3 regions of the Streptomyces sp. NBC_00094 genome follow, and region 3 is predicted to be linked to each of the others. Evidence: riboswitches for the same ligand, from Rfam matches in the RefSeq annotation. Region 3 holds a riboswitch; each other region holds the start of a gene.
The links. A riboswitch is a leader RNA that binds a small molecule or an ion and turns the genes downstream of it on or off. The one in region 3 is predicted to bind thiamine pyrophosphate.
Positions count from the first base shown of each region.

Region 1: linked by a shared signal. The riboswitch ahead of OG580_RS26185 (thiamine ABC transporter substrate binding subunit) and the one ahead of thiC (phosphomethylpyrimidine synthase ThiC) in region 3 are both predicted to bind thiamine pyrophosphate.
Region 2: linked by a shared signal. The riboswitch ahead of thiO (glycine oxidase ThiO) and the one ahead of thiC (phosphomethylpyrimidine synthase ThiC) in region 3 are both predicted to bind thiamine pyrophosphate.

Region 1 is NZ_JAPEMB010000001.1:5,861,642-5,868,403, reverse strand. Features, by position in the region: gene OG580_RS26200 (LOG family protein) at 1-793, shown strand, start outside; gene OG580_RS26195 (ABC transporter ATP-binding protein) at 871-1,896, opposite strand; gene OG580_RS26190 (iron ABC transporter permease) at 1,896-3,509, opposite strand; gene OG580_RS26185 (thiamine ABC transporter substrate binding subunit) at 3,557-4,675, opposite strand; TPP riboswitch at 4,753-4,862, opposite strand; gene rlmN (23S rRNA (adenine(2503)-C(2))-methyltransferase RlmN) at 4,892-6,004, opposite strand; gene OG580_RS26175 (phosphatidate cytidylyltransferase) at 6,213-6,762, opposite strand, start outside.
Region 2 is NZ_JAPEMB010000001.1:2,120,772-2,127,533, reverse strand. Features, by position in the region: gene OG580_RS09205 (deoxyribonuclease IV) at 1-427, opposite strand, end outside; gene pknB (Stk1 family PASTA domain-containing Ser/Thr kinase) at 434-2,338, opposite strand; gene OG580_RS09195 (thiazole synthase) at 2,449-3,243, opposite strand; gene thiS (sulfur carrier protein ThiS) at 3,249-3,449, opposite strand; gene thiO (glycine oxidase ThiO) at 3,446-4,609, opposite strand; TPP riboswitch at 4,607-4,719, opposite strand; gene OG580_RS09180 (NAD(P)/FAD-dependent oxidoreductase) at 4,802-6,016, shown strand; gene OG580_RS09175 (Rv2175c family DNA-binding protein) at 6,108-6,473, shown strand; gene thiE (thiamine phosphate synthase) at 6,576-6,762, shown strand, end outside.
Region 3 is NZ_JAPEMB010000001.1:4,103,828-4,110,589, reverse strand. Features, by position in the region: gene OG580_RS18070 (LacI family DNA-binding transcriptional regulator) at 1-421, shown strand, start outside; gene OG580_RS18065 (metallophosphoesterase) at 672-2,126, shown strand; gene OG580_RS18060 (hypothetical protein) at 2,286-2,927, shown strand; gene thiC (phosphomethylpyrimidine synthase ThiC) at 2,993-4,762, opposite strand; TPP riboswitch at 4,756-4,890, opposite strand; gene OG580_RS18050 (YibE/F family protein) at 4,963-6,327, shown strand; gene OG580_RS18045 (SsgA family sporulation/cell division regulator) at 6,454-6,762, opposite strand, start outside.

The DNA.
Region 1 (6,762 bases), 1.8 Mb from region 3:
GACGCCCGACGCCCTCGCGTACGCATGGTTCGGGCGGACCAGGGCCGACGGCGACATCTTCTCCTCGATGCTCCGCTCACTCCACGACGACGCCGTCTCCGACGCCCTCGACGAGCTCCTCGACGGGGCCCGGGTGGTCGGCGTGATGGGCGGGCACGCGATGGGCCGGGGCACGGAGGCGTACGCGGGAGCCGCCCGGCTCGGCAGATCGCTGGCCCGCTCCGGCCTCACCGTCGCGACCGGCGGCGGACCGGGCGCGATGGAGGCGGCGAACCTCGGCGCCTACCTGGCCCCGTTCCCCGACGAGACCCTGCCGGCGGCCCTCGCCGTCCTCTCCGCGGCCCCGTCCTTCACCCCCTCCGTGACGGAGTGGGCCCGGGCGGCCTTCGCCGTACGGGCCCGGTGGCCGCACGGCGGGGACTCGGTCGGCATCCCCACCTGGTTCTACGGCCACGAGCCGCCGAACGCCTTCGCCGGTCACATCGCCAAGTACTTCGCCAACGCCCTCCGCGAGGACGGCCTGCTGGCCCGCTCCACGGCCGGTGTCGTCTTCCTGCCGGGCGCGGCGGGCACGGTCCAGGAGATCTTCACCAACGCCACCCCGAACTACTACGGCTCCCTGGGCGCCCCCACCCCGATGGTCCTGGTCGACCGGGCGCACTGGACGGAACGCCTCCCGGCCTGGCCCCTCCTGGAAACCCTCGCCGCCGGCCGCCCGATGGCGACGCGCATCGCGCTGGTCGACTCGATCGACGAGGCCCCGGCGGCACTGGAACGACTCGCGAAGGCATAGTCCCGCCTCCCACGACGGACCGCAGACCGCAGACCGCAGACCGCAGACCGCAGACCAGCGAACGGCCGTCCGCGCCGTCAGACCCCGCCCAACACCACGACGTCCTCCGCCACGAACACCACGTCCACCCCGGCCCCCACCTCCGGCGCCTCCCGCAGCGCGAGCTCCGCCTCCAGCGGCGGGCCGTCCGCCGGGCGGAGCCGTACCACGACCCGGTCGCCGCGGAAGGTCCGCGACTCGACCGTCCAGGCCCGCTCCGGCTCCCCCGTGGGGACGACGCGCACGCCGCCCGGCCGGACGAGGAGCCGGCGCTCCCCCTGCGGCGAGCCCTCCGGCACCGGGACCTTCCCCCACGCGGTCTCCGCGACCGTTCCGGCGACCCGCGCCGCCACCACGTTGTCGAAGCCGAGGAACCGGGCCACGAACTCCGAGGACGGCCGCGACCACACCTCGGCGGGCGCACCCGACTGGGCGATCCGCCCGTCCCGCATCACCACGACCCGGTCGGCCAGCGCGAAGGCCTCGCCCTGGTCGTGGGTGACGGCGAGGACCGTCGTCCCGAGCCGCCCGAAGAGCTCCCGCAGCTCGACCACGAGCCGCTCCCGCAGCCCCCGGTCGAGCTGCCCGAGGGGCTCGTCCAGCATCAGCAGCCGGGGCCGCGGCGCCAGCGCCCTCGCCAGCGCCACCCGCTGCTGCTCGCCGCCGGAGAGCTCGGCGACGGACCGCCGCTCGGCCCCCGGCAGCCCGACGAGTTCGAGCAGCTCCCGTACGCGCTCCGCCTGCTCGGCCTTCCCGGCCCCCCGCATCCGCGGCCCGAAGGCGATGTTGCCGCCGACGTCCCGCTGCGGGAACAGCTGGTGGTCCTGGAACATCAGCCCGACGCCCCGCCGGTGCACCGGTACCCCGGCCTGGTCGGCGCCGCCGAGCAGCACCCGGCCGCCGTCGAGCGCCTGCAGCCCCGCGACGACCCGCAGCAGCGTGGACTTGCCGCTGCCGCTGGGACCGAGCACGCTCACGATCTCGTGCTCGGCGACCTCCAGGTCGACGGCGTCGAGCGCGGCCCGCTCCCCGAACCGTACGGTCGCCCCGTCCAGCCTCAGCATCAGAACTCCCCGGAGGTCCGTTCGGTGCGCAGCCGTTCCAGCAGGAGCAGGGAGACCGCGCACACCACCATCAGAATCGTCGAGAGGGCCATCGCCTGCCCGTAGTTGAGCTCGCCCGGCCGCCCGAGCAGCCGCGCCACCGCCACCGGCAGCGTCGGACTGTCGGGCCGGGCGATGAAGACGGTCGCGCCGAACTCCCCGAGCGACACGGCGAAGGCGAACCCGGCGGCGATGAGGAGCGCCCGCCGCACCAGCGGCAGGTCCACCTCGCGCCAGGCCCGCCACGGCGACGCGCCGAGCACGGCCGCGGCCTCCCGCAGCCGCTGGTCCACCGCCCGCAGCACCGGCAGCATCGTCCGTACGACGAAGGGGACGCCGACCAGGGCCTGTGCGAGCGGTACGAGGATCCAGCTGGCCCGCAGGTCGAACGGCGGCTCGTCGAGCGTGATGAGGAACCCGAAGCCGACGGTGACCGCCGACACCCCGAGCGGCAGCATGAGCAGCGCGTCGAAGCCCCGCACGAGCCGCCCGGCCCGCCTCGTGAGCGCCGCCGCCGCGAGCCCGCCGATCAGCACCGCGATGGCGGTGGCGGCCACCGCGTACCGCAGCGAGTTCCCGATCGCCTCCAGCGGCGGCACGAGGAAGGTCCCGGACTCGTCGAGCGATCCGAGGGCCCGGTAGTAGCCGAGGCCGTAGCCGCCCGACCCGGCGAACGACCGCTCCACGAGCACCCCGAGCGGCAGCAGGATCAGCAGCGCCACGGAGAGGAGCACCCCGGCGAGCAGCGTCCACTGCCCGATTCCCCTCGGCCGACGCGCGGTCGTCTCCGGCGGTACGAGCCGCAGCGCGGTCTCCCGCCGCCGTACCGTCCGGGCGTGCACGGCCAGGATCGCCCCGACCGCGGCGAACTGGACGAGGGTGAGGACGGCGGCCGTCGGCAGGTCGAGCAGCCGGGCCGTCTGCCGGTAGATCTCGGCCTCCAGGGTGGAGTACCGGTCCCCACCGAGGATCTGGACGACACCGAAGGAGGTGAAGGTGAAGAGGAAGACCATGAGGGCGGCCGCCGACACCGCCGGCACCAGCGCCGGCAGGGTCACCGTCCGCCAGGCCGTCCAGCGCGAGGCGCCGAGGACCCGGGCGGCCTCCTCCTGGCGCGGGTCGAGCTGCGACCAGAGGCCGCCGACGGTCCGGACCACGACCGCGTAGTTGAAGAAGACGTGCGCGAGGAGGATCGCCCACACGCTCGTGTCGAGCCGCAGCCCCCACAGCTCGTCCGTCAGACCGCCCCGGCCGACGAGCGCCAGGAAGGCCGTGCCGACGAGGACGGTCGGCAGCACGAACGGCACCGTGACCACGGCCCGCAGCACGTTCTTCCCGGGGAAGTCGAAGCGCGCGAAGACGTACGCGCCGGGCAGCGCCACGAGCAGGGTGAGACCGGTGGAGGCGGCCGCCTGCCACGCGGTGAAGCCGAGCACGTCGAGGATGTCCGGCCGGCTCAGCGTCTCGCCGATCCGGCCGAACCGCCAGACGCCGTCGGGCCGCAGCCCCCGGTCGACGATCGACACGACGGGCCAGGCGAAGAACACCCCGAAGAACGCGACGGGCAGGGCCATCAGCCCCAGCCGCGTCGCGCTCCCCTGGAGATCGCCCCGGCCCCGCACTACTTCAGGACGAGCGACGACCACTGCTGGATCCACGGGTCACGCTTCTCGGCGATCTTCGCGGGCGCCATGGTCTCCGGCGCGTCGATCACGACCCCGTGCTTCGTGAAGATCTCCGGCAGCGCCGCGTCCTTCGCGACCGGGTTGACGAACATCTGCAGCGGCATGTCGTCCTGGAACGTCTTGGAGATCAGGAAGTCGATCAGCGCCTTGCCGCCCTCGGGGTTCTTCGCCCCGTTCAGCAGGCCCGCGAACTCGATCTGCCGGAAGCAGGTGCCGGTGGACACCCCGGTCGGCGCCACCTTCGGCTGCGGCTCGCCGTACAGCACCTCGACGGGCGGGCTGGAGGCGTACGAGACGACCAGCGGGCGGTCGCCCTTGGCCTGCTTGCCACCGGCCGATCCGGAGAACTCCTGGTTGTAGGCGAGCTCCCAGCTGTCGACGGTCTTCACACCGTTGGCCTTGAGCTTCTTCCAGTAGTCCTGCCAGCCCTCGTCGCCGTACTTCGCGGCCGTACCGAGGAGGAAGCCGAGGCCCGGGGAGGACCGCTCCGGGTTCTCCACGACGAGCAGGTCCTTGTACGCCGGCTTCGCCAGGTCGTCGAAGGTCTGCGGCGGCGCCAGCTTCTTGTCGGCGAAGTACTTCTTGTCGTAGTTGACGCAGATGTCGCCGGAGTCGACGGGCGTGACCCGGTTCTCCGCGTCGAGCCGGTACGTGGCCGGGACCCGGTCCAGGCCCTTCGCCTCGTACGGAACGAAGATCCCGTTGTCGAGGGCGCGGGAGAGCAGGGTGTTGTCGACACCGAAGAAGACGTCGCCCTGAGGGGAGCCCTTGGTCAGGATCTCCTTGTTGACGGCCTCGCCGGCGTCGCCGGCCTTGAGGACCTTGACCGTGAAACCGGTCTCCTTCGTGAAGGCCGCCAGCACCTCCTTGGAGGCGTTGAACGAGTCGTGACTCACGAGGGTCACGGTCTTCGGCGCGGGCGCACCGGTCTTCCCCGCGGCGTCGCGGACGTCCTCCGTGCCGCAGGCGGCGAGGGTGGTGACGCCCAGCGCCGCGACGAGCGCGGCGGCGGCCATTCTCTTCGTGCTCGCCGAAATGGTGGTGCTCACTGACATTCCTCCTGGGTGTGTCCAGGAAGAGACGCGGCCCTGCCCACGTCCGGCGGAACCGGACGCGGGCAGGGCGCAACAGCTTGAGTTAACGACCGAACTTCCTACCCAGAATGACCTGGGCAAGGTTCAGAGGGTCTGCGGTCTACGGTCACCGCACTCTCAGCGCTGTGGCGCTCCCCTGTCGGAATATGAAGATGTGTTCGAGCTCAGACTACAAGGTCAGCGTTCGGAGGCCGCCAGCTGTCCACAGGCACCGTCGATCTCCTGGCCTCGGGTGTCCCGCACGGTCACCGGAACCCCGTGGCGGGCGATGGCCTCGACGAAGGCCTTCTCGTCCTCCGGACGGGACGCCGTCCACTTCGACCCGGGGGTCGGGTTCAGCGGGATCAGGTTGACGTGCACCCGCTTGCCCTTGAGCAGCCGGCCGAGAAGGTCACCGCGCCAGGCCTGGTCGTTGATGTCACGGATGAGCGCGTACTCGATCGAGACCCGGCGCCCGGACTTCTCCGCGTACTCCCAGGCGGCGTCGAGGACCTCGCGCACCTTCCAGCGGGTGTTCACCGGCACCAGGGTGTCGCGCAGCTCGTCGTCGGGGGCGTGCAGCGAGACCGCGAGACGGCACTTGAAGCCCTCGTCGGCGAAGCGCAGCATCGCCGGCACGAGACCGACCGTGGACACCGTGATGCCGCGCTGCGAGAGCCCCAGACCGTCCGGCTCGGGGTCGGTGAGGCGCCGGATCGCGCCGACGACCCGCTTGTAGTTGGCGAGCGGCTCGCCCATGCCCATGAACACGATGTTGGAGAGCCGCGCCGGTCCCCCGGGCACCTCCCCGTCGCGCAGGGCCCGCATCCCGTCCACGATCTGGTGCACGATCTCGGCGGTCGACAGGTTCCGGTCGAGCCCGGCCTGCCCGGTCGCGCAGAACGGGCAGTTCATCCCGCAGCCGGCCTGCGAGGAGATGCACATGGTCACCCGGTCCGGGTAGCGCATGAGCACCGACTCCACGAGCGTGCCGTCGTGCAGCCGCCACAGGGTCTTACGGGTGGTGTCGTCGTCGCACGAGATGTGCCGCACCACCGACATCAGGTCGGGCAGCAGCTCCCCGGCGAGCTTCTCCCGCGAGGCGGCCGGGATGTCGGTCCACTCGGCGGGGTCGTGCGCGTACCGCGCGAAGTAGTGCGTCGACAGCTGCTTGGCGCGGAACGGCTTCTCACCGATCGCGGCGACGGCCTCCTTGCGCTCGGCGGGCGAGAGGTCGGCGAGGTGCCGCGGCGGCTTCTTGGCTCCGCGGGGGGCGACGAAAGTGAGTTCTCCGGGCACTGGACGGGCCACGATCGGGTGTCTCCTCAGACGGCACGAGGTCCGGACAGCCCCGCGTCGGCGGGCAGCGCGGCATGACGATGCCGAAGCCAGGAGACCTCACTGGAGCGCCCTCGCGGCGGCGAGGACGACGGAAGGGCCCGCGGCGCACGCGCCACGAGCCCTTCCAGAGTACCCGCTGTCCGTCAACCCTCTCCGACGGACTAAACCGACCGCCCGGTCAACCCGTCCCGACGAACAGCGCCAGCAGCAACCACACCACCGGCGCCGTCGGCAGCAACGAGTCCAGCCGGTCCATGATGCCGCCGTGGCCGGGAAGCAGGGTGCCCATGTCCTTGATGCCGAGATCGCGCTTGATCATCGACTCGCCGAGGTCGCCGAGCGTCGCGCTCGCCGCCACCGCGAGACCGAGGAGCAGACCCTGCCACCAGGTCCCGTCGTCGATCATGAACTCCATGCACAGCGCGCCCGCCGCCATGGCGAAGGCCACCGCGCCGAGCAGACCCTCGCGGGTCTTGCCGGGGCTGATCCTCGGCGCCAGCTTGTGCTTGCCGAAGCGCCAGCCGACCGCGTACGCCCCGGTGTCGCTGACCACCGTGAGGATCAGGAAGGTCAGCACCCGCTGCGGACCGTCGTCCGCGGTGAGCAGCATCGCCACGAAGGTCGCCAGGAACGGCACGTAGAACGCGGCGAACACGCCCGCCGTGACGTCCTTCAGATAGCCCTCGGGCGGCTCCGTCATCCGCCAGACCAGCACCGCGAGCGCCGTC
Region 2 (6,762 bases), 2.0 Mb from region 3:
ACGGGTCGTCCTCGTGGGTCAGCTCGTCGAGGAGCGGCAGCATCCGCTCCCGGACCTGGGCGAGGGCCACCTCGCGCGGGCGGCCCCCGGTCGCCGAGCCTGTGTGCACGACCACGCCCTTCGCGCCGATCTCCCGGCCCCGGCGCAGCGAGTGCCGCAGCGACTCGACCGACTTCTCCACGGTGGCCTCGGTGTGGGAGCCGAAGTTGATCAGGTACGGCGCGTGGACCCAGGCCGAGATCGACCCGGCCTCGCACTCGGCCCGGAACCGCTCGTCCTGGGCCGGGTTGCCGACCGGGGTGGCCCAGCCGCGCGGGTTGGCGACGAAGACCTGGACGGTCTCGGCGCCGAGCACGCGGGCGTAGGCGAGACCGGTCGTGGCGAGGCCACCGGCCACGGGCACATGGCCGCCGACGGGGTTGCGCATGAGTTTCTAGAGTCCCTTGATCGTGATGGTGACGACGGAGCCCTCGGGGGCGGTGGAACCGCCGTCCACGGACTGGCTCGCGACGGTGTTGCCGAGGAAGGGGAAGGACTTCTTGACCTCCACCTCGAAGCCCGCTTCCTCGAGTGCCGCGCGGGCGTCGTCGGTGCTCTCGCCCGTGACGTCCGGGACCTCGACCAGCTTCGGTCCCTTGGAGACGGTGAGAGTGATCGTGTCGCCCTCGGCGGCCCGGCTGCCCTCGGCGAGGGACTGGGCGGCGACCGCGCCGGTGTCCTCGGGGGAGTGGATCCGCTCCGGCGCGATCCGCACGGTGAGGCCGGCCTCCTGGAGCGCGGCCGTGGCGTCGGCGACGGTCTCGCCGGTGACGTCGGGCACGTCGATCGGGGAGCCCTTGCTGACCACCAGGGCGACGGCGGAGTCGGGGCGTCGCTCGGTACCGGGCTCGGGGTCGGAACTGATCACGGCGCCCTGGGCGACGGAGTCGCTGAACTCGTTGGTGATCACTCCGGGTGCCAGGCCCTCCTCCTTCAGGATGCGCTGGGCCTCCGGGAGCGGCTTGTTCCTGAGGTTGGGCACCTTCACGATCTCGGGGCCGCGGGAGAGCGTGAGGGTGACCGTGTCGCTGCCCCGGACGCGCTCGCCGGGCGCCGGGTCGACGGCCATGACCGTGCCGCGCTCGTACACCTCACTGAAGGCACGTTTCGTCGTGCCGACGTCCAGGCCGGCGTCCTTGATCCGCTGGGTCGCGACGGCCTCGGTCTGGCCGAGGACGGCCGGGACACGGGTGAACTGGCCGGAATTGATGTACCAGACGCCGGCTCCGAGGCCGAGCGCGAGCAGGACGCCGAGGACGATCAGCAGCGGGCCGCGGGGCGGCCTGCGGCGGGCGCCGGCCGGAGGCGGTTCCGGGGCCGGAAGACGGTTCGTGTACTGCACCTGCTGGACGTCCGCGGCGGCCGGGACGGCGCGGGCGATCACGCTCGTCCGGTCCTCGGCCGTTTCCCGGGCCTCGGAACGCGCCTGCGGGGGCACGGCGTCCAGTTGCTCGTCACCGAGCGTGGCGCGGGCCTCCCGGAGCAGGGCGAGCAGCGCGACGGCGTCGTGCGGGCGGACCTCGGGGTTGCGGGCCGTGGCGGCCGCGACCAGCTCGTCCAGCTCCAGGGCGAGCCCCGGGGCGGCGAGGGAGGGGGCGGGCACGTCCGTGTGGAGGTGCTGGTAGAGCACCTGCGCGGGGGTGTCGCCGGCGTGGGGCTTGCCGCCGGTCAGCATCTCGTACAGGACGACGCCGCAGGCGTACACGTCGGCGCGGGTGTCGGCCGTGCCGTGCTCGATCTGCTCCGGCGCGAGGTACGAGACCGTGCCGAGGACCGAGCCGGTGGTGGCGGTCGCCGAGCCCACGGCCCGTACGAGACCGAAATCGGCTACCTTGACCCGGCCGTCGTCCCCTATCAGGACGTTCTCCGGCTTCATGTCGCGGTGCACGAACCCGGCCCGGTGCGCGGCGCCCAGCGCGGCGAGGACGGGCTCCAGGATGTCGAGGGCGGCGCGGGGCGCGAGCGCGCCGCGCTCGCGCAGGACGTCGCGGAGGGTGCAGCCGGCGACGTACTCCATCGCCAGGTAGACGTACGCGCCCTCGGCGCCCTGGTCGAAGACGCCCACGACGTTCGGGTGCGCGAGCCGGGCGACGGACTTGGCCTCGCGGATGAACCGCTCGACGAAGGCGGCGTCCGTCGCGAGGGCGGGGTGCATCACCTTGAGCGCGAGGACGCGGTCGAGGCGGGTGTCGACGGCCCGGTAGACCGTGGCCATCCCGCCGACGGCGATGCGCGCGTCGACGCGGTAGCGGCCGTCGAGCAGCCTCCCGACGAGGGGGTCCTGAAGGGTCGTGTCCACGGCGTCGAGTCTACGAGCCGTGGACACGGCCCCCGTGCGGATGCCCCGGTCTGCAGCGCAGCTGTGACGAGTGCCCCAGGGGGTGTCTTGTCGATCAGGCCGGGCTCGCGTCAGAACGCCGGGCGCTCCGGGTCCAGGTGCGGACGGCCCTCCACCGGGGAGGAGGCCTCCGCGAAGTGGCGGCGGGGGATGCGGCCCGCCCGGTGCGCGAGCCGGCCCGCCTCCACCGCGTGCCGCATCGCCGAGGCCATGAGCGCCGGCTCCTGGGCCCGCGTCACCGCCGAGGCCAGCATCACCGCGGCACACCCCAGCTCCATCGCGAGCGCCGCGTCCGAGGCCGTACCCGCCCCGGCGTCCAGGATCACCGGGACCTCCGCCCGCTCCACGATCAGCTGGAAGTTGTGCGGGTTGCGGATGCCGAGCCCCGAGCCGATCGGGGAGCCGAGCGGCATGATCGCCGCGCACCCCACGTCCTCCAGCTTCCGCGCGAGGACCGGGTCGTCGTTGGTGTACGGCAGGACGGTGAAGCCCTCGTCGACCAGGGTCTCCGCCGCGTCGAGGAGCTCCACCCCGTCGGGAAGGAGGGTCCGCTCGTCGGCGACGACCTCCAGCTTGATCCAGTCGGTTCCGAGCGCCTCCCGGGCGAGCCGGGCGGTCAGGACCGCCTCGCCCGCCGTGAAGCAGCCCGCCGTGTTGGGCAGGACCCGGATGCCGAGCCGCTCCAGGACGGAGAGCACCGAGCCCTGGACCGTGGGGTCGAGTCGCCGCATCGCGACGGTGGTCAGCTCGGTGCCGCTGGCGATCAGCGAGCGCTCCAGGACGTCGAGGCTCGGCGCGCCGCCGGTGCCCATGATGAGACGCGAGGAGAACTCCGTACCCCCGAGGGTGAACAGGTCGTCGGACATCGCGCTCAGCCCCCCTGCACCGCGGTCAGGACCTCGACCCGGTCGCCCTCGCCGAGCAGCGTCGCCGCCCACTCGCTGCGCGGGACGACCGCCTCGTTGACGGCCGCGGCCACCCCGGTCGGGGCCGTGCTCAGGGTCGCGACGAGGGCGTCGAGGGAGACGGGACCGGCGAGCTCGCGGGGTTCTCCGTTCACGGACACGTTCATGCGGGCTGCTCCTGTCGTACGGGAGGAGTAGGGGAAAAGCGCCGGGGGGTGAAGGGGCGCGCCTCGTCGGGAAGGGCGCCCGTGGTGAGCACCTCCGCCATGACGTCGCCGGTGACGGGGGTGAGCAGCACCCCGTTGCGGTAGTGGCCGGTGGCCAGGTGCAGGCCGGGCAGGGCGCTGGGGCCGAGCAGCGGCGCGTTGTCCGGGGACGCGGGGCGCAGTCCGGCCCGGGTCTCGGTGAGCGGCAGCTCGGTGATCCCGGGGACGAGCTCGTGGGCGTCGCGCAGCAGCTCGTACACCCCGCCCGCCGTCACCGTCGTGTCCCAGCCCAGCTCCTCGCTGGTGGCGCCGACGACGAGCTCGCCGTTCTCGCGGGGCACCAGGTAGACGTGGCTGCCGCGGACGACGGCCCGGACGGTACGGGAGAGGAAGGGGGCGTACGGGGCGGGCACCCGCAGCCGCAGGACCTGGCCCTTCACGGGGCGGACCGGCGGCAGGACCTCGGCGGGCACGCCCGCGAGCCGCCCGCTCAGGCTGCCCGCGGCCAGCACGACCTGGTCCGCCGTCACCTCGTCGCCGCCCGTGAGGACGACTCCGTGGGCCCGGTCCCGTACCACCGTCAGGCGCTCGGCGAGGGCCCGGTGGAAGACGACCCCGGCCCGCTCGCAGGCGGTGAGGAGCGCGGCGGCCAGCCGGCGCGGGTCGACCTGGTGGTCGCCGTCCACGCGCAGCCCGCCGCGCACCCCGGGAGCGAGCATCGGCTCGAGACGGCGGCACTCGCGCCCGCTCAGCCACTCCGAGGTGAGGCCGCAGCGGGTCTGGAGGGCGTGCAGTTCGCGCAGGTGGGCCCGGTCGTCGGCGTCGAGGGCGACGGCGAGGGTGCCGCAGGCGCGGTAGCCGACGTCGTGACCGGTGGACTCCTCCAGCTCGGCGACGAAGGCGGGATAGCGTGCGGAGGAGGCGAGGTTGAGACCGAGCAGGGTCTCCTCGCCGTAGTGGAGTTCGGTGACGGCGGCGAGCATCCCGGCCGCGACCCGCGCGGCGCCGCCGCCCGGGTCCGGGTCGACCACGGCGGTGCGCAGCCCGCGCTGCGCGGCCCGCCAGGCCGTGACCAGGCCGATGATGCCGCCCCCGACCACGAGGACATCGGAAGAACGCATGGGCGTCCAGCCCCTCCCTTCGCCGGCATGACCCGGATCAGGTTCGTACGGTCGGAGGCCGCCCAGCCTCCCTCTCAGCCCGGTGCGTCCGGGCTCCCGCGAGTGCTTTACGCCCGCCAGACTAGCCGCAGCCCCGATGCGGTCCCAGGCCCCTCCCTTCCTGACGGATCGTCAGATGCGTAAGGTGGTCGGGTGAGCGAGCAGAAGCAGGCCCAGCAGCAGGTCGTGATCGTCGGTGCCGGGATGGCGGGAGTGCAGACCGCCGTCGCCCTGCGCGAACAGGGCTTCACCGGCACCGTCACCCTCATCGGGGCCGAACCCCACCAGCCCTACGACCGGCCACCGCTCTCCAAGGCGATCCTGCTCGGCAAGGCCGAGGACTCCGCCTTCGACGTCGACTTCGAGGCCCTGGACATCGACCTCCGCCTCGGCCTCGACGTCACCGGGCTCCGCGCCGCCGACCACGAGGTCGACACCGAGGCCGGGCCCGTCCCGTACGACGTCCTGGTCGTCGCCACCGGGGCCCACCCGGTCACCCTCCCCGGCGCCGAGGGCGTACCCGGCGTCCACCTCCTGCGCACCCTCGACGACGCCGTGCGCCTCGGCCCCGTCCTGGAGCGCCGCCACGCCGTCGTGGTCGTCGGCGCCGGCTGGATCGGCGCCGAGTTCGCCACCGCCGCGCGCGAGGCGGGCTGCGCCGTCACCGTCGTCGAGGCGGCCGACCGCCCCCTCGCCGGCGCCCTGCCCGCCGAGGTCACCGCCCCCATGGCCGGCTGGTACGCGGCGAACGGCGCCGAACTCCTCACCCACGCGCGCGTGCACACCGTCGAGCCCGGCCGGGTCGTCCTCGACGACGGCCGCGAGCTGCCCGCGGACGCCGTCGTCGTCGGCATCGGCGCCCGCCCCGCCACCGGCTGGCTCACCGGCTCCGGCATCGTCCTCGACCCGAACGGCGCCGTCACCGCCGACGAACGGCTGCGCACCTCCCTGCCCGACGTGTACGCGGTCGGCGACTGCGCCTCCTACCCCTCGGCCCGCTACGGCGAGCGCCTTCTCGTCCACCACTGGGACAACGCCCTCCAGGGCCCGCGGACCGTCGCCGCCACGATCACCGGCGCCGACTCCGGCCCGTACGACCCGGTCCCGTACTTCTGGTCCGAGCAGTTCGGCCGGTTCGTCCAGTACGCGGGACACCACGCGGACGCCGACGAGCTCCTGTGGCGCGGCGACCCCGCCGACGCGGCCTGGTCCGTGCTCTGGCTGCGCGACGGGGTCCCGGTGGCCCTGCTCGCCGTCGGCCGCCCCCGCGACCTGGCCCAGGGCCGCAAGCTCATCGAGACCGCCACCCCGGTCGATCCGGAGCGGGCCGCGGACCCGTCCGTACCCCTGAAGGCGGCCGTCCGGTAGGGGTGTCCTGTGGGTCGAGCCCGGCCCGACCCACAGGACACTCCCTGGGGCCCGGGTGCCGACTGGCGGTCCGGGATGGCAGGCTTGTCCCGTGACCGAGATTGACGTAAAGATCGATGCGCTCGTCCCCGCCTGGCTCTACGTGCCCGACATCGCGGAGATGCTCGATGTCGAGGTGACGCGCGTGCGGCAGCTGATCAAGGAAGGTCAGCTCATCGCCGTGCGCCGTGGAGAGAACAACGCCCTGCAGATTCCCGCCGCCTTCATCCAGGGCGACGCGATCGTCAAGGGCCTCGTCGGGCTCCTGACCGTGCTGCGGGACGACGGCTTCACCGACGAGGAGATGCTGGAGTGGCTCTTCACTCCGGACGAGAGCCTGCCGGGCACGCCCGCGCAGGCGCTCAACGAGAATCGCGGCACGGAGGTGAAGCGCCGCGCCCAGGCGCTCGCCCTCTGACGCCCGCACGTACCGAAGACACCATCAGCGGGTGTCGCGGCGACCGGCCCCTCACGGGCCGGCCGCCGCGACACCGGCGCCACCGACGGGGGGAACCCACCCATGCCCACGCCTCGTGAGCAGCTCGCCGACGCCCGGCTCTACCTGTGCACCGACGCCCGGAAGCGCCAGGGCGACCTGCCCGCCTTCCTCGACGCCGTGCTCTCCTCCGGCGTGGACATCGTGCAGCTCCGCGACAAGGGCATGGAGGCCGGTGAGGAGCTGGAGCACCTCGCCGTCTTCGCCGACG
Region 3 (6,762 bases):
GGACCCCGTCTACGAGGCCTATCCGGCGCACGATCCGTGCGCGGGCGCCGTCGCGGCCGACCGGCTGCTCGCCCGCCCGGACCGACCCGACGCCGTGTACGGCCTCTTCGACCCCAACGGAACCGATCTGCTCGCGGCCGCGCGCCGCTACGGGCTGCGCGTCCCGGAGGACCTGCTGCTGGTCTGCTGCAGCGAGTCCACCGTCTACGCCACCACCGAACCGCCCATCACGACGCTCTCGCTCAAGCCCCGCAGGATCGGCACGGCCGTCGTCCAGCTCCTCATCGACGCCATCGAGGGGATCGATACCGACGGACCGGTCGAGCAGGTGATACCGACCGAACTCATCGTCCGCACGTCCTCACAGCGGCGCTCGCCGCGCACCACGGTCAGCCCCCCGCGCTCACCCGCGAAGGACTGACCGAACGACCCACCGAAACCGCCGCCCCGCCCCCTGCCCGTGGGCCGGGGCGGCGAAACCGGTGACCACACCGGCCTCAACCCTGGACTGGACCTTCTCAATTCGGGCGAAACAACCGGTGAACCCGGAGTGGACCCGGATTCACCACCCCTGGTGCGTCACACAGGAGGACCCTCATTCCTATGATGGGCGGACGACACCGCGGACCACCCCGACCAGGCCGGTCCGCGATGTGCAGGGCATCGCGACGGTGGTGGAGGGGTCCATGACTCAGGGGGCCGGGCAGGAGCCCGTGGTGCGCACGGCGACATTGCGTGACTTCCGCGTACCGCCGTACGCCCGCGTGCCCGTACAGGGCCATGCCGTCGAGCCGTCGTCCGCGGAGAACGCTCCGCCGGGCGAGCACCTCCCACCCGCCGGCCCGCCGCCGGTCGCGCCGCCACCGGTCACGCCTCCGCCGGTCGCACCCTCGCCGGTCGAAGCCGTCCCGGTCGACGCCCTCTTCGCCGCCCCGCCCATGCCGACCGCCGCGCCCATGCCGACCGCCGCGCCCGCGCCGGCATCCGCACCGGCACCGGCACCGGCATCCGCATCCGCACCGCCCGCCGAGGCCGCTGCGAGCGAGCCCACCCCCGCGCCGGCGCCCGCCGACCCGACCCTTCTCCTGGGCCGTCGCCTCGCCCCCGCGTACCCCGCCGCCGGCGGGTCCTCCATCGTCTCCGTCGCCACCGGCCACCCCGGCAGCGCCTTCCCCGCCGGCGAGCCGCCGGAGGGCTACACCCCGACCGAGCGCGACCTCCCGGTCATCAAGCGCGTCGACACCGTCCAGGTCCCGGTCACCCCCGACGCCACCACCGCGCCCGCCGCCGTCACCACCGGCGACGGACCGGGCCCGCTCTACGTCGTCGGCGACGTCCACGGCTACCTCGACGAGCTCGTGGCCGCCCTGCGCGCCCAGGGCCTCGTCGACGAGAACGGCGGCTGGGCCGCGGGCAACGCCCGGCTGTGGTTCCTCGGCGACTTCACCGACCGCGGCCCCGACGGCATCGGCGTCATCGACCTCGTCATGCGACTGTCCGCCGAGGCCGCCGCCGCCGGCGGCTACTGCAAGGCCCTCATGGGCAACCACGAACTGCTGCTCATCGGCGCCAAGCGCTTCGGCGACACCCCGGTCCACTCGGGCGCGGGCACGGCCACCTTCCAGGCCGCCTGGCTGCTCAACGGCGGCCAGAAGCACGACATGGACCGCCTCCAGGACGTCCACCTCCAGTGGATGTCCCGGCTCGACGCCGTGGTCCTGGAGGACGACCACCTCCTCCTGCACTCCGACACCACCGCGTACCTCGAATACGGCGAGACCATCGAGGACGTCAACGAGACGGTCCACGAGATCCTCACCCGGAGCGACGCCGACGAGGTCTGGGACGTGTTCCGGAAGTTCACCAAGCGCTTCGCGTTCCGCGACGAGGGCGGACCGCAGGCCGTCCAGGAGCTGCTCTCCACCTACGGCGGCCGCCGGATCGTGCACGGCCACAGCCCCATCCCGTACCTCCTCGGCCAGGTCGGCACGGAGGAGGGCGAGGGCAGCGGAGGCCCGATCGTCGACGGACCGCACGTGTACGCGGACGGGCTCGCGATCGCCATGGACGGCGGGGTGACCATGGCCGGAAAGCTGCTGGTCGTCCAACTCCCCCTGAACAGCTGACGCATAACCCTGCGCATCCGGGGAAGGCGATTTCCGGAAACACCCTGTCAGCCCGTGGCGTCACCGCAATACCATCGGACCATCCGTAGCAGGCTCTCCTCCGTTTCCGCCCGGCCGACCGTTCCCCACGGCTGATCCGGGCCTACGGAGCATCGGGGGATGCACATGAACGTGGCTCCGTACCTGCTGACCGAGGACCGCGCCGAGTACGAGCGGGTCCTCGACGACGCACTGAGCACCACCCACGCACGTCCGGATCTCGCCGGAGTCGGGACCCGGCTCACCGTCGCACAGCTGCGTTCCATGGCCGTGAACGCGACGGCGCTGATCACCACCGCGGCGTCGAGCGAGTACGACCACTTCGTGAAGGTGCGCGAGCAGAGCCGTATCGCGGTCGCCACCCGCGTACCCGACCCGCAGGACGGCTCCGGCGCGGGCGTCGTCGCCATCGTCACCGTCATGGTCCCCGTCCTCGCCGGGTCGGCCGCCTTCATCTTCCTGCTGGTCGGCGCGGTCCTGCACACCGTCGCCCCCACCGTGGTGTTCGGTGCGACGCTGCTGACGGCCGGTCTGGTCTTCGGCGCGATCGCCGCCGCCGGCCTGCTCTGCGCGGCCGCCGGCCTCCTCAGGACCGCCCTCCGCAACAGCCCGACCGCGACGGTCACGACCGGCCCTGCGCCGGACGACGAACTGAGCCGCGCCCGCGAGGCCTGGCAGCTCGCCCTGTTGGAGCGGGGCATCCTCCCGTTCCTCCGCGACGCCCTCGCCGCCACACACCGGGATGACGACCCCGCCCCGTGACAACGGCACCGGCCCGCGACTCCCCCGTGGGTCGCGGGCCGGTGCCTGCTCAGTGACCGCCGAGGTCAGTCCGCCAGCGGCAGGTAGACGCGGTTCCCGCTCTCCGCGAACTCCTTCGACTTCTCCGCCATCCCCGCCTCGATCTCCTGCTGCGTCCCGCCGTGCTCACGCCGGATGTCCTGGGAGATCTTCATCGAGCAGAACTTCGGGCCGCACATCGAGCAGAAGTGCGCGGTCTTCGCGGGCTCCGCGGGCAGCGTCTCATCGTGGAACTCGCGCGCGGTGACCGGGTCGAGCGCCAGGTTGAACTGGTCCTCCCAGCGGAACTCGAACCGCGCGTCCGAGAGCGCGTCGTCCCAGTCCTGCGCGCCCGGGTGCCCCTTGGCGAGGTCCGCCGCGTGGGCCGCGATCTTGTACGTGATGACGCCCGTCTTCACGTCGTCCTTGTTGGGCAGGCCCAGGTGCTCCTTGGGCGTGACGTAGCAGAGCATCGCCGTGCCCCACCAGGCGATCATCGCCGCGCCGATGCCCGAGGTGATGTGGTCGTAGGCGGGCGCCACGTCCGTCGTCAGCGGGCCGAGCGTGTAGAACGGCGCCTCCTCGCAGATCTCCTGCTGGAGGTCGATGTTCTCCTTGATCTTGTGCATCGGGACGTGGCCCGGGCCCTCGATCATCGTCTGCACGTTGTGCCGCTTGGCGATCGTGTTCAGCTCGCCGAGCGTGCGCAGCTCCGCGAACTGCGCCTCGTCGTTGGCGTCCGCGATCGAGCCGGGGCGCAGACCGTCGCCGAGCGAGTACGTGACGTCGTACGCCGCCAGGATCTCGCAGAGCTCCTCGAAGTTCGTGTAGAGGAAGTTCTCCTTGTGGTGCGCGAGACACCAGGCGGCCATGATCGAGCCGCCGCGCGAGACGATGCCGGTCTTGCGGCGCGCGGTGAGCGGCACGTACGGCAGGAGCACGCCGGCGTGCACCGTCATGTAGTCGACGCCCTGCTCGGCCTGCTCGATGACCGTGTCCTTGTAGATCTCCCAGGTCAGGTCCTCGGCCCTGCCGTCGACCTTCTCCAGGGCCTGGTACAGCGGCACGGTGCCGATCGGCACGGGGGAGTTGCGCAGCACCCACTCGCGGGTGGTGTGGATGTTGCGGCCGGTGGACAGGTCCATGACCGTGTCCGCGCCCCACTTGGTCGCCCAGGTCATCTTCTCCACCTCCTCCTCGATGGAGGAGGTGACGGCGGAGTTGCCGATGTTGGCGTTGACCTTCACCAGGAACCGCTTGCCGATGATCATCGGCTCGATCTCCGGGTGGTTCACGTTCGCCGGAAGCACGGCGCGGCCCGCGGCGATCTCCTCCCGTACGACCTCGGGGGAGACGTTCTCGCGGATCGCGACGTACTCCATCTCCGGGGTGATCTCCCCCCGGCGGGCGTACGCGAGCTGTGTCACCGCCTGGCCGTCGCGGCCGCGGCGCGGCAGGCGCGGGCGGCCGGGGAAGACGGCGTCGAGGTTCTTGAGCCCGCCGCCGCGCGGCGACGTGTGCTTGATGCCGTCGTCCTCGGGGCGGGCGGGGCGGCCCGCGTACTCCTCGGTGTCGCCGCGCGCGATGATCCAGTTCTCGCGCAGCGGCGGCAGGCCCCGCCGTACGTCGGTGTCGATGGTGGGGTCGGTGTACGGACCGGACGTGTCGTACAGCGTCACGTCCTTGCCGTTGGTGAGGTGCACCTGCCGGACGGGAACCCGGAGGTCGGGGCGCGAACCCTCGACGTACCCCTTGTGCCAGCCCGGCGTGCGGCCTTCCTGGTCGGAGGCAGGCGTGCGTGCATCCTGAATGGTCATGAGACCGATCTCCCTACGCCGGCATTACCCGGTAACAGGTTCGGCGGTCGGCGCAGCCTCCTCCCGTACGTGCGTACGGTGATCAGCGCCCTCTCAGCCCGGTGCTCCGAGCTCCCGCGTGTGCAAAGGTGTCACCACGCTAGCGCCATCCCTGGCGTGCTGAACAGTGGGCCCCCCGTCGTTCTTGCGATGATCGGTCGGTGACTTCCCCCCAGCAGCCCTCCGAGCCGCACGGCCACGGCCATGGTCATGAACCCGGCCCCGGCCATGAACCCGGCCATGGCCACAGCCACAGCCACGGCCCCGCCGCCCCCGTCTCCCGGCATCTGCGCAAGGTCATCGCCGCCGTCCTGATCCCCTTCGCCACCGCCGTCGTGGTCGGGCTCGCGGTCCTCTGGCCCGGCGGCACTCCGGCGCACGAGCGCACCGGGGTCGGTTTCGACCGGCAGACCGAGCAGGGCACGGTCGTCTCCGTCGAGCAGGTCGACTGCGCGGACGTGAACGCCGCCCAGGTCCCGCCGACCGGCGACACCTCCACCCCGGCGGGGCGCGAGGCGGTCAACGCCCAGCAGGGGCAGTGCGAGAAGGCGACGATCGAGGTCACCAGCGGCCCGAACAAGGGGCGTACGTTCACCGAGATCGTGCAGCCCGACGCGCCGCGTCAACTGCACGAGGGACAGGGCGTGGTGGTGGCGTACGCCCCCGACGCCCCGCGCGACCTGCAGTACTCGGTGACCGACGTGAACCGGAAGGTCCCGTTGGCGGTGCTCGCCGGAATCTTCGCCCTCGCGGTCGTGGCCGTCGGCCGGATGCGGGGCGTGATGGCGCTCATCGCGCTCGTCGTGAGCTTCCTCGTGCTGATGTTCTTCATCCTGCCGGCGATCCTGCAGGGCTCGAATCCGCTGGTCGTGGCGGTGGTCGGGTCGAGCGCGATCATGCTGATCGCGCTCTACATGTGCCATGGGCTGTCGGCCCGCACCTCGGTCGCCGTGCTCGGCACGCTGATCTCGCTGCTGCTGATCGGTCTGCTCGGCTCGGTCTTCATCGGCTGGGCCTCGCTGAGCGGCAACACCGACGACAACACCGGCCTGATCCACGGCCTGTACCCGAACATCGACATGTCCGGCCTGCTCCTCGCGAGCATCATCATCGGTTCGCTCGGTGTGCTCGACGACGTGACCGTCACCCAGACCTCGGCGGTCTGGGAGCTGCACCAGGCCGATCCGAGCATGGGGCCGCGCGCGCTGTACCGGGCCGGGATCCGCATCGGCCGCGACCACATCGCCTCGGTCGTGAACACCCTGGTCCTCGCCTACGCGGGCGCCGCCCTGCCACTGCTGCTGCTCTTCTCGATCGCGCAGAGCAGCATGGGCACGGTGGCCAACAGCGAGTTGGTCGCGGTGGAGATCGTCCGAACGCTGGTCGGTTCGATCGGACTCGTCGCCTCCGTGCCGCTCACCACGGTCCTCGCGGCGCTGGTCGTCTCCGCCGACCGGCCGGGATCCGACACCGAGGTCAAGCCCCGGGCGTCGGCACGGGGAGGTCGGCGCCGCCGCGCGAAGTAGCAGGCCCCGGGTCAGGGGCTCCGCGTGGCAGGCCCCGGGTCAGGGCTCCGGGTGACGGGCCCCGAGTCAGGGCTCCGGGTGAGGGCGGGTTCGATCCGTTCCCCCGCCCCCGTCCCGTACCCGGTGTCAGCCCGCGTTCTCCTCGGCCAGAATCCGGCCGAGTGCGGCCTCCAGGTTGTCCTCGAAGTCACCGAGTGTCCGTTCCTGACCAAGCGGAACCAACTTGTCCGTGCGGTCGAGGAAGGCGACCAGCGGCGGCGCGCTCGCCCGGAACAGGGCTCGGTCGCCGCCCACCTGAAGCCGGATGGAGACGTCCGAGAGCCCCTCGGGGTCCGTCGGGGCGATGTGCACATCGCCGTCCCCGCTCGGCCGGTTGATCCCGTCGAGCAGCAGTTCCCGGCCGAACGCCCAGGTCACGGGCGCGTCCCCGGGAAG